DNA from 3 places in the Sporosarcina sp. SG10008 genome. Region 3 is predicted to be linked to each of the others. Evidence: riboswitches for the same ligand, from Rfam matches in the RefSeq annotation. Region 3 holds a riboswitch; each other region holds the start of a gene.

What was found. A riboswitch is a leader RNA that binds a small molecule or an ion and turns the genes downstream of it on or off. The one in region 3 is predicted to bind preQ1.
Region 1: linked by a shared signal. The riboswitch ahead of queC (7-cyano-7-deazaguanine synthase QueC) and the one ahead of ACGLYD_RS17780 (QueT transporter family protein) in region 3 are both predicted to bind preQ1.
Region 2: linked by a shared signal. The riboswitch ahead of queF (preQ(1) synthase) and the one ahead of ACGLYD_RS17780 (QueT transporter family protein) in region 3 are both predicted to bind preQ1.

The regions. Positions count from the first base shown of each region.
Region 1 is NZ_CP172607.1:1,361,475-1,365,557, forward strand. It holds gene queE (7-carboxy-7-deazaguanine synthase QueE) at 1-348, opposite strand, end outside; gene queD (6-carboxytetrahydropterin synthase QueD) at 345-770, opposite strand; gene queC (7-cyano-7-deazaguanine synthase QueC) at 767-1,432, opposite strand; PreQ1 riboswitch class I at 1,441-1,484, opposite strand; gene ACGLYD_RS06600 (2,3-butanediol dehydrogenase) at 1,661-2,710, shown strand; gene ACGLYD_RS06605 (metallophosphoesterase) at 2,945-4,033, shown strand.
Region 2 is NZ_CP172607.1:1,000,653-1,004,735, reverse strand. It holds gene ACGLYD_RS04935 (hypothetical protein) at 1-115, opposite strand, end outside; gene ACGLYD_RS04930 (MFS transporter) at 284-1,450, shown strand; PreQ1 riboswitch class I at 1,477-1,520, shown strand; gene queF (preQ(1) synthase) at 1,607-2,104, shown strand; gene recQ (DNA helicase RecQ) at 2,151-3,929, opposite strand; gene ACGLYD_RS04915 (hemerythrin domain-containing protein) at 3,984-4,083, opposite strand, start outside.
Region 3 is NZ_CP172607.1:3,795,131-3,799,213, forward strand. It holds gene ACGLYD_RS17770 (nitroreductase family protein) at 1-359, opposite strand, end outside; gene ACGLYD_RS17775 (winged helix-turn-helix transcriptional regulator) at 494-829, shown strand; PreQ1 riboswitch class I at 1,090-1,136, shown strand; gene ACGLYD_RS17780 (QueT transporter family protein) at 1,144-1,626, shown strand; gene ACGLYD_RS17785 (excisionase family DNA-binding protein) at 1,696-1,926, shown strand; gene ACGLYD_RS17790 (BCCT family transporter) at 2,113-3,603, shown strand; gene ACGLYD_RS17795 (homoserine dehydrogenase) at 3,644-4,083, opposite strand, start outside.

The sequences.
Region 1 (4,083 bases), 2.3 Mb from region 3:
TTTCAATAACCAATCCTGCCAAAAAGAAGCTTGCGTTTCAACTGCGACCTTCCAACCTTGTTCGTGGCACAAATCGACAAGTTCCCCAATTCCTTTATGAAGGGCAGGGTTCCCACCTGAAATTGTGACATGTGAAAATGACTGTCCGCCTATTGCTTTAAGTTCATCTATGATTTCTGCCGGCTGTTTCGAAGTGCTTTTTCCCGAACCGTCCCAAGTAAAACTGGAATCGCACCAAGAACAAGAATAATCACATCCAGCTGTTCGAACAAACATCGTCTTTAACCCCATGACCATTCCTTCGCCTTGAATAGTCGGACCGAATACTTCCATAACAGGAATCTTCATAGGACTACCTCCTGTTCAGGACGATAGATGACATAGCTAGTCGGCGTTTCTCGGACTATGACTTGAAGGCAGACAGGCTTGTTGTTTCTAGTTAGAAGAACTTCCTGGATTGATTTGCAAACCTGTTCTGCCAATTTCTCGGTCGTCGGGAAATTGTTCTTAAATTCAGGATGATCATTCAACACAGAATGATCGTATTTATCATGAATGAGGTTTTTGAGTTCCTTGAAATCAATCAGGAAACCGATTGAATCCAGTTCATTTCCTCCAATTGTTATGTTTAAGTAATACGTATGACCGTGCATTACTTGGCATTTTCCAGCATCTTCGCTTGGAATGAAATGTGCCGCAGAAAAATGCATGTCTTTGTTTAATTCAAAACGATATGAATGCTGAACTTGCGGATAAAATTGCTGCATCATTCAGAGACACCTACAGACTTTTTAGATAAATAGGTAGCGAGACCGTCATTCCGTAACACACAGGCAGGACATTTCCCGCAGCCTGTACTCGGAACTCCGTTGTAGCAAGTAAGTGTCTTGTTCTGCACAAAGTCGAACGCACCAAGTTCGTCAGACAAAGCCCAAACTTCGGACTTATCGAGCCACATCAAAGGCGTATGGATGACAAACCGCCCGTCCATAGCTAAATTCAGTGTCACATTCAACGATTTTATAAAATTGTCACGGCAATCAGGATAACCGCTAAAATCCGTTTCACTGACACCCGTAATTAAGTGCCGAGCACCTATCGCATCTGCATAGACCGCGGCAAATGACAGGAATAAATGATTCCTGCCTGGAACGAAAGTCGACGGCAATTCACCTACTACTTCATTCACTTCGATATCATCTCGCGTCAAGGCATTTGCTGACAGTTGGTTGATCAAATTCATATCCAGTACTTTAAACGATACTCCAAGCTCATCTGCAATTTTTCTAGCACACTCGATTTCCTCAGAATGGCGCTGACCATAGTCAAACGTCACCGTAGCAACTTCACGGAAATTTTTCAATGCCCAAAACAGGCATGTCGTACTATCTTGGCCGCCGCTAAAGACGACAACCGCTTTTTCATTTTTCACTATAAAACATCTCCTTAGTTTTTTAGAGAGGGAGTTTTCGAACCTCTTTTTTTGAACAACGTTAATGATAACATAAATAGGTGATGGAAGGGATTAGAAGAGGGGTTTGGAAACAGTTGCGCACACAATTCTTATAATACAATCCGCGTATTATAAGTCTATCGTTTAATGAATTGTTTAATTAGGTGTATGATAACTATGCAAACAACTTAAGGAGATGAATTATCAATGAGAGCAGCAGTATGGTATAAAGCCAATGATATTCGTGTTGAAGAGCGTGAAGTGAAAGAAGTTCTTGCAAATGATGTAAAAGTACGAGTGGCATGGACTGGTATTTGCGGCAGTGACTTGCATGAATACCATGAAGGCCCAGTATTAATTCCAGGAAATGGTCCGGATCCATTGACAAACCAGGAAGCGCCACTAACGTTAGGGCATGAGTTTTCAGGTATTGTTGAGGAAGTTGGTTCTGATGTGACACGCTTTAAAGCAGGAGATCGTGTCGTTATCAATCCGTTGATTACATATGGCACTAAATCGTCTGAGTATGATATATATGATGGCTTCACGTTTGTTGGACTAGGTTCTGACGGTGGATTTGCAGACTTTGCAGTCGTATCTGAGAAAAACGTTTATGCACTTCCGAAAGGTTTATCTCTTGAAGAAGGCGCACTTGTAGAACCGATGGCAGTTACTGTACAGGCCGTGAAAGAAGGCGGATTGCAAGCTGGTCAAACGGTTGCTGTATTTGGTGCTGGCCCGATTGGATTATTGACAATCATTGCTGCAAAAGCACAGGGTGCTAACAAAATTGTTGTATTTGACTTGTCTGAAGAGCGCTTGGAAAAGGCGTTGGCAGTAGGAGCTACACATATGTTCAACTCAGGTAAAGTGAATCCTTTGGAAGTTGGAAAAGAGATTGAACCTGAAGGCTTTGATGTCTCGTTCGAGGTAGCTGGCGTAGAAATTACGTTGAACCAGGCAATTAAAATCACAAAAACGAGGGGGACGGTTGTTATTGTATCTATATTCCCGAAACCAGTTTCCTTCTCACCAATGGATTTAACGGCTTCCGGTATTAAAATTACATCAACACTAGCTTATGAGCCTGCAGTATTCCAGAAAACAATTGATATGATGGATTCTGGCGAAATTAACCCTAAAGAAATTATTACGAGCTGTATTGAGCTTGAAGAGCTTGTTGAAAAAGGTTTTGATGCGTTAACGAATGACAAAACGCAAGCGAAGATTCTTGTTAAATTGAGCGGCGAACAATAATACGATAGAATAGTTAAAAGTAAAGTACCCTGGTTGCATCTTTGGATGTTACTTAGGTACTTTTTTTAGGTGAATACCGTGGCGGACTAGGATTATCTATCGCAAAAATAATCATTGATCTTCATGGCTAAAAAAACTATACAAAGCGAGAAGGGGAAGGGAACAATTTTTACGGTTACCATTACTCTCTAACTTTGTTCGGTAATTGATGTGATAAAGTGAGGGAAACAACAGATGTCATTTACAACTATTTTATTAATTTTGCTCGTCTTAGTGATCTATTTACTGTTATGTTTTTATATCGGATACAATGGCTGGGTATGGCTGAAAACAACGCAATTTGCTGCCTTCAAGAAAACCTATATAATGCTCATGATCTTACTTAGTTTGTCCTTTTTCATCGGACGGTTTTGGTCATGGGTACCTATCCAATTCATCGGCGGATTTTGGCTCGTGATTTTTGGCTATAGTTTACTATTATTACCTTTGATCAATCTCGCGATCTGCTTATTGAAAAAGAAATGGATTTTTCAAATCGGATTAGGGACGATATTATTCTTTGTTGTTGTGCTTATCTACGGTTCGTACAATGCTTGGAGTCCCGTTGTCACAACGTATGAGGTAGCTATTGACAAACCAGCTACAGAAAAAGAGTTAAAACTTGTCGTTGTATCCGATCTTCATCTCGGAAGCATTGTCGGTGAAAAGCATTTGGAACGTTTAGTTGCCGAAATTGAGGTATTACGCCCCGATCTAATCTTAATTCCTGGTGATATTATCGATGACTACATTGCTCCATACCTGGATAAAGAGATGGGGAAAATATTAGGGAAACTTCATGCACCACTTGGCGTTTACGCAGTACCTGGGAATCATGATTATTATGGCAATGATGTTGATCAATTAGTTATCGAAATGGATAAAATCGGCATCCATGTACTAGCAGACGAAACAGCACTCGTTTCCGATGACTTTTACATCATTGGTCGAAAAGATCTGGCGGCAAAGAGTAGGATTACAACAACTGCATTAGTTGCCGACTTAGACCAAAACAAACCAATGATTATGATGGACCACCAGCCCGTTGAATTTGACGAGGCAAGTGACAGTGGCATCGATTTACTGTTATCGGGACATACGCATAGAGGTCAACTATTTCCAGCTAATCTAATTACTCGATGGATTTTTGAAAATCATTATGGCCACATAATGAAAGGTCAGCTTCACTCAATCGTAACTTCTGGTTTTGGTACATGGGGCCCCCCTCTTAGAATCGGTAGCCGTGCTGAAATCGTTGAAATCAATCTCAAATTCCAGAAATGAAACGCAAAATAACAGGAGACATTGAGACAATGGCAAGCTGAAAGTTGGGG
Region 2 (4,083 bases), 1.9 Mb from region 3:
AAAACGGTTCGGAATAATGTTCCAAGTCTAGTTGAACGAAAATATATCGCTTTTCAATTTCATTTACAATTTCGCTATCATCTTGTTTTTTAAATAAGTTTGTAAAAAAGCCCACTCACCGTTTCCCCCTTTACCCATTCATATATTTCATTAATCTTATCGTTATCTTTCATTAATTGCTAAAGAATATGTTTTGTTCACAATCTCTCCTTTTCCCCTTAGGTCCAAATAATGCTAAAGTATAGGGTAGGATGTTATCTATTAATTGAAAAGAGGCTTCATTATGCGTGGTTTTGTTTACCTCATCGTTTTCTTCTCGTTTTTTGATTTATTTTCGCAACTGCCTGTCATGAGCCCATTTGCATTATCTCTTGGTGCTACACCATTTTTAGTTGGACTTGCAGTTGGTATGTATTCATTTTCAAATACTATCGGGAATGTCATTTCCGGTTTCATGACTGACAAAAGAGGACCTTTTTTCATACTCGTACTTGGACTATTTGCTTCGGCACTCTCTCTCTTCCTCTACGCGTTTGTTGATGGACCAATGTCATTGCTCGGTGTCCGCTTTGTCCATGGTTTTATGGAAGGGCTAATTGTACCAGCTGCGTTCACTTTCCTGGCAAATCGTGCAGAAGAATCTAAACGAGGTAAAAGTGTTGCAATTTCAGGTGCATTCGTTGGATTGGCAGCGATTATCGGTCCAGCTTATGGTGGTATTGTGGCAGCTAAAACAAGTACACCTTTCATTATGGCGGTCAACGGCGGCATCATGATGCTACTGGCAATACTTGCATTCTTTGTTCTCCGATCGTTTACATATGTACGAAAACAGCCTTCAAAAGGAGCTGACAGTTTCCGTGTCAGATATCTTTTCCAACATCCGGGGATGGTCAGAGCATTCGCGGGAGCATTCTTCTTAATGTTCTCACAAGGTGTACTTGCCCTTGTGTTGCCGCTAAAAGTTGAATCACTTGGATTTGATACCAAAACAACGGGGTTGTTACTAAGCACATTTGGCGTCGTCGCTATTCTCATCTTCTTATTGCCAATCAATCGAGTTTTTGACCGTGTACGGCCAGTTGTGACACTTGCATTCGGAATAACACTTATGGGATTAAGTATGCTGTTCCTGAGTCAAGTTGAGGAATTGAATTACTTATATATTGCAATGTGTATTTATGGGGCTGGATTCGCTTTCCTCTTCCCATCCATCAACTCGCTGCTAATCGATTCTTCATCTCCTGAATTTCGCGGGAAAGCATATGGTTACTTTTACGCGTTCTTCTCGATTGGTGTCGTTGCAGGTTCAAGCTTGATTGGATTCTTGGACTTGGAGTACCGAGGCGCTTTCATGCTGACAGGATTCATCCTCCTCGCTGTCGCTTTATATGCCTTGATTGGCTTGAAGAAAAAAGGATCTATTGACAAATCATCGCACGTCCTATAATGTCAGATACGAAATGAATACCCTGTTCGGGAGAGGTTCATAGCGACCCTCTATAAAAAACTATGGATGACGGAATTTACGCCATGTGCATTCGATATGGCCGTTTTCCCGGCGCCTATGGACCTCCCTGACAAAATATACGGGAGGTTTTTTTAATTGGCTGGAAGAGATGAAGCAACATTGACCGACTTAACTTTGCTCGGCAATCAAAACACGAAATACGTGTACGAGTACAACCCCGATGTTTTAGAGGCTGTCGACAATATGCATGTGGATCGCGATTACTTTGTTAAATTCAACTGTCCGGAGTTTACATCACTTTGTCCGATGACAGGGCAACCCGATTTCGCGACGATGTATATCAGTTTTGTGCCGGATAAAAAACTTGTGGAGAGTAAAGCACTCAAATTATATCTATTCAGTTTCCGAAATCATGGCGACTTTCATGAAGACTGCGTCAATATTATTATGAATGACATAATCAAACTAATTGAACCGCGTTATATCGAAGTATGGGGGAAATTTACGCCGCGTGGCGGCTTGTCAATCGATCCTTATTGCAACTATGGCAAACCCGAAACAAAATATGTACAAATGGCGGAACACCGGATGATGAATCACGATATGTATCCGGAAAAAGTTGATAATAGATAATTTGATAACAAAAAACCATCCGGACTGTTCATTGTCCGGATGGTTTTTATGCGTTTTGCATTTGAAAAGTCTTGATTTCTTCCATGAAAGCTTCCCCGTATCTTTCCAATTTCGCAAGACCAACACCATTTACTTCGAGGAAATCATCATTTGTAACAGGCATTCTTGCCGCCATATCACGCAACGTTTTATCTGAAAAGACGACGAACGGCGGTACACCCGCTTCTTGAGCCAGTTTCATACGTAGTGCACGAAGCTGGTCGAATAGTGGATCATCATTCGCAACTTGCATTGTAATAACAGTCACTTTTCGATTGACTGTCACTTTACCTGTCAGCACATCTTTCCCTTGTTCACTGACGTAAATGGTTGGAAACTGCCCATTCTCCACGCCAAGATAACTTTCTGAAATGATGAACTCGATGAAATCAGATATATCTTTTGCGCTACGCCCTTTCATTAAACCGTATGTCGTTAATTTATCGAAACCGAATTCAATCACCTTCTTGTTCCGAGATCCTGTTAATACTTGTGCAATCATCGCCTTGCCAAACCGTTGTCCCATTCGAATGACACATGACAATACTTTTTGAACGTCTTCAGTCACATCCGTACTTTCACGTGTGTCGGTACAATTTGCACAGCGACCGCAGTCCTTCACATCTGTCTCTCCGAAATACAAAATAATGAATTTCTGAAGGCATGTTTCTGTATGGCAATAGTCAATCATTGACTGCAATTTTTCAAGCTCTGCCGGAATTCTGCTTGGGTCTTGTGATTGATCAATCAAGAAACGCTGGGTTTGTACATCCTGTGATGAAAATAGCACAGTACAAGCACTGTCAAGCCCATCACGTCCTGCACGCCCTGCCTCCTGATAATAGCTCTCCATATTTTTCGGCATCTGGTAATGAATAACATAGCGGATATTGGATTTATCAATTCCCATGCCGAATGCATTTGTCGCAACCATGACTGACGCCTCATCATTCAAAAAACGGTCTTGTCCAGACTGACGTTCAATATCTCCAAGTCCAGCATGATATTTCGCAACAGACACTCCACTTTTTTGAAGAATGTCGTGCACATGATCAACCGCTTTTCGTGTAGCAGCGTAAATAATGCCCGCTTCTCCTTCATTTTTACGGACGTATTCTTTTACAAATTTTTCACGGTCTTGCCCTTTGACGACCGAAAAAGTGAGGTTTGCCCGCTCAAATCCTGTCATAACCGTATTATTTTCACTAATTCCAAGCTGACGGCAAATATCTTCCCGGACAGCTGGTGTGGCAGTAGCTGTTAGTGCAAGGAGAACCGGCTTTTTATCAAATAGAGAAACAATACTGCTTATATTGCGGTAACTTGGACGAAAATCGTGACCCCATTGCGAAATACAATGTGCTTCGTCAATAGCGACCATCGGAATTGTCATCCGCCGCAACTGATTTTTGAAAGACGGTGAGTCAAGACGTTCAGGGGCGACGTAAAGAAGCTGATACTCGCCCAACACGGCTCTCTCCATTGTTTCAAAGTATTCCTCTGATGAAAGTGAACTATTGATATACGCTGCGGGAATCCCTACTTGGTGGAGTGCATCGACTTGGTCTTTCATCAGTGAAATAAGTGGTGAAATAACAAGAACGGTGCCATCCATCACGAGTGCGGGCACTTGGTAACAGACAGACTTCCCGCCCCCCGTCGGCATAACACAAAGTGTATCCTGATAGCTCATAACGCCCCGGATAACTTGCTCCTGACCTGTCCTAAAAGAAGGATACCCAAAATATGTTGTCAATATCGATAAAGCTTTTTCGATTTGGACCATCTCCTAACTATATATCAAAGAAAAAAGCACCGGTTAATGGCGCTTAAAGTAGTATTAGTTTTCAAAAAGCATGCGTTCTTCATCGCGGCTATGTATTTCATTGACGACGATTAATGCATGAAACCTATGAAGTACAGCAGGACTCAGATTTTCG
Region 3 (4,083 bases):
GTACTGGCAATCGTACGATCTTTAATCGACTCATCCATATGACCTTCTGCAACATTTTGTGTATAGATTTGCTCCACTTTTTTATACGCATCGATATTACCTAAGACAGCGATAACGGCAGATGAATCCCCCACCTGGACTTGATTGTTCGCGATTACTTGCAGTTCTTTCTTCACCTCGGGGTCCTGGATAACTATAAAACTCCAAGATTGCAGGTTGCTAGATGAAGGAGCTATTGTTGCCAGCTTCAGCATTTCTGCAATTTCCTCTTTTGCGATTGTAGCGTTCGGATCGAACACCCTTACCGATTTTCTTTCCTTCATTACACTATATAAATGTGAGTTCAATGTTGTAGTCATTGTATTGCCTCCCTTTCTAAAACTTACTAATAGTAAGTACCCGTATTCAACTTACCATTAGTAAGTTTGTTATGTCAACCCTAACGATACATGTTAAGATAGATGAAAGATAAAGCAGAATGGAGGTTCGACTAGTGAATCAACCGAAAAATTGTGGGAATTCATCACATGTCTGCAACAACTTTCACGATACAATTGAATTTATTGGTAAGAGATGGATGGGGGTAATTATTTATACACTGATGTCCGGACCCAAGCGCTTTCATGAAATCACTGAGGGTATTCCAGGGATATCAGATCGACTTTTAACAGAACGGCTGAATGAATTAATCAAAGAAGGCCTCGTTACAAAAAAACAACTTGAGCCTTCTTCTACTATAGTTGGATATGAGCTAACGGATAGCGGGATGGAATTAAAAGAAGTTATTACTGCCATACGGAACTGGATGAAAAAGCGAACAAACCTTTAGATCCTAAAGGTTAGAAAATTCATTAAACTCCCAAAGAAGAGCTATTTCCCCTAGAGGTTGATAGCTCTTTTCCCTCGCCTTGATTAACCACATTCATCTTTCCTACACTTTGCTCGATCATTTATACCGAGCTGTTTCATGGCCCCAACAAGACTTCGAACATCGATATTTATCCTATCCAAATTCTTACTTCTTCATTTTTCACATGTATTGACATGTACGAATCAAAAACACTATGATACACTGGATTGCAGGCTTTTTAACACGTGGTTCGTCAACCATCCCACGCTAAAAAAACTAGGAGGAAATGAATAATGAAAATAAAAACAATGGCCATTAGCGGGATTATCGCCGCTTTATATGTAGCTGTATCCCTATTAATAGCACCATTAGCATACTCAGCTATCCAATTTAGAATCCCTGAGATGTTCAACCATCTCGTCGTGTTCAATAAGAAGCTCATATTTGGAATTGTGCTTGGCGTATTTGTGACAAACTTATTTTCCCCACTTGGCATGTATGACTTATTTTTCGGGGTAAGCCAATCAATCCTAGCTCTTTCAATCACGATTTTTTCTGCTAAATTCATATCCGGAATATTCAAGCGAATGGTCTTCAACACGCTTGTCTTCACCTTTACAATGTTCATCATTGCTTTCGAGTTGAACCTAGCATTAGAACTTCCTTTCCTACTTACATGGTTAACAGTCGCAATTGGTGAATTCGTCGTTATGGCTATCGGGATTCCGATTATGATGATTTTAAATAAACGTTTGAAATTCGAAAAACTTATTTAACATAACCCATCCCCTCCATTTCACTGTTAGCGATTGAAATAGAGGGGATTTTTTAAGGAGATGGATCCTATGTACATAACAATCCAAGAAACCGCTGAACATCTAGGTATGCCTGTCGAACAAGTAGAAAAGTACGTGCGGGAAGGTCGCATCCGTTCCGTCCATGATGGTGAAAAATTCCTTATTAACAAAGATCAGTTTGGACTCTATTTAGAACAGCTCGAAATGTTAAAACACCAAATCGATGAATGGCGGAACGAACCTATTCCACCCGATCGTGACATTAAAGATGAAGATTGAAAAACCGGTTGAAAATCTACGGATTTTCAGCCGGTTTTGTTTTATTTAAGATAGGGTATCGTTCCGTTAAAGGTATGGAAATCGCTATAAGAGAAAATACTAAATACATCGATTGGTTGCTTTCAATATGCTTTGCTAGTATAGTAAGAAGCTGTTTCCAAATTACCAGCTCCACGAGGGGGAATTATGAAGAAAATTTCAAATGTCTTTTACATCACAATTGGTCTGATTATTTTGACCGTCGGATATGGCGCGTTTGCACCTGAAAGTTTTGAGGCTGTTACAACGAATGTCCGAAACTTTGTTGCGTCGTCTTTCGGTTGGTACTATATGCTGCTCATGTCATTTATGTTAGCGCTCAGTTTCTTTTTCATCGTCAGTCCATACGGAAAAATCCGGCTTGGAAAAGATACGGACCGTCCGCAGTTTTCAACAGTTACATGGGTTGCCATGCTGTTTTCCGCCGGGATGGGTATCGGCCTAGTCTTTTATGGTGCCGCTGAACCATTATCACACTTTGCAATCAGTCCTGCTTCGGAAGATCCAAATACGGATGCTGCTTTCAAAGAAGCCTTACGTCAATCTTTCTTTCACTGGGGGATTCACATATGGGCCATGTACGGAGTCATTGCGCTATCTTTAGCCTTCTTCCAGTTCCGCAAAGGGGAACCGGGATTAATTTCAGCAACATTGAAGCCGATATTCGGTGAAAAAATGGTTGGACCATGGGGTACTCTCGTCGATGTACTCGCCGTTTTCGCAACAGCATTCGGCGTTGCTACATCACTCGGCTTCGGCGCTGTTCAAATTAATGCAGGCCTAAACTACTTATTTGGTGTTGAGATCAATATCTTTTCACAATTTGTCATCATCGCAATCGTCACGGTCCTGTTCGTTGCATCTGCATGGTCAGGATTAAGTAAGGGCATAAAATATTTATCGAATACAAATTTAGTCCTTGCTCTTGCACTGCTTGGATTTATCGTCGTTCTTGGACCGACATTACTCATTTTCAATATGTTCACTGATTCATTTGGCGGCTACTTTTCAAACCTTGTCCAAATGAGTTTCGGTACAGCACCATTGGACTCTACCGACCGGAAATGGCTTGACGACTGGACAATATTCTACTGGGCATGGTGGATTTCATGGGCACCGTTTGTCAGTATGTTCATTGCCCGTGTTTCAAAAGGCCGTACAATCAGGGAGTTCATGATTGGCGTACTTGCTGCACCTACTTTGCTGGTTACATTCTGGTTCTCAGCGTTTGGAACGACAGCGATTGATATCCAGAAAAAAGGGCTTGTCGACTTGACGCAATCCAGTACAGAACTGACGATTTTCGAAATGTTCAATGTTATGCCAATGTCGTTCATGATATCAGTCTTCGCAATTTTATTGATTGTATCGTTCTTCGTTACTTCAGCCGATTCAGCAACATTTGTCCTTGGCATGCAGTCAACGAATGGTTCGTTGACACCGCCGAATAATGTGAAGCTCATTTGGGGCGTTATCCAATCGACAATTGCGCTCATTTTGCTATCTGTCAACGGCCTCACCGCTTTGCAAAACACGATCATCATCGCTGCATTGCCCTTCTCTTTCGTCATGCTGCTCATGGTTGTCGCGTTGCTCAAAGCGTTGAAAGCCGAATTAAAGTTGATGAAATTAAAATAATAACTAGAAAAAGCGATTCCATAAATGGAATCGCTTTTTCTTAACTATTAACAAGAACCTTTTCACGTTTTCCAATCATTTGAAGGAAGTCTCCGACCATTGCGCTTGCCGTTGGGTACATACCTGCACCCGGACCGACAAGTGTTAAGGCACCGAGATAGTCAGTTTCAACGATGATTGCGTTGTCCACACCTTCGACACCATATAGCGAATGATGAGTTCCGATAAGTACCGGGCCAACACTTCCGTGCAATGTCCCCTTTTCGTCAATCAAAATATCAGCGACATGCCGATAACGAAGCTTAGCCTTAGATGCATCCGCCACATCTTCAATAGTAATCTTGTCGATTCCAACAACCGAAACGTCTTGCCAATTTGGTTGCGTACCGAATGCAAGTGCACTCAAAATCATCAGTTTCCGAAAGGCATCTTTGCCACTTATATCGTCCGTCGGATCCGCTTCCGCATAGCCAAGCGTCT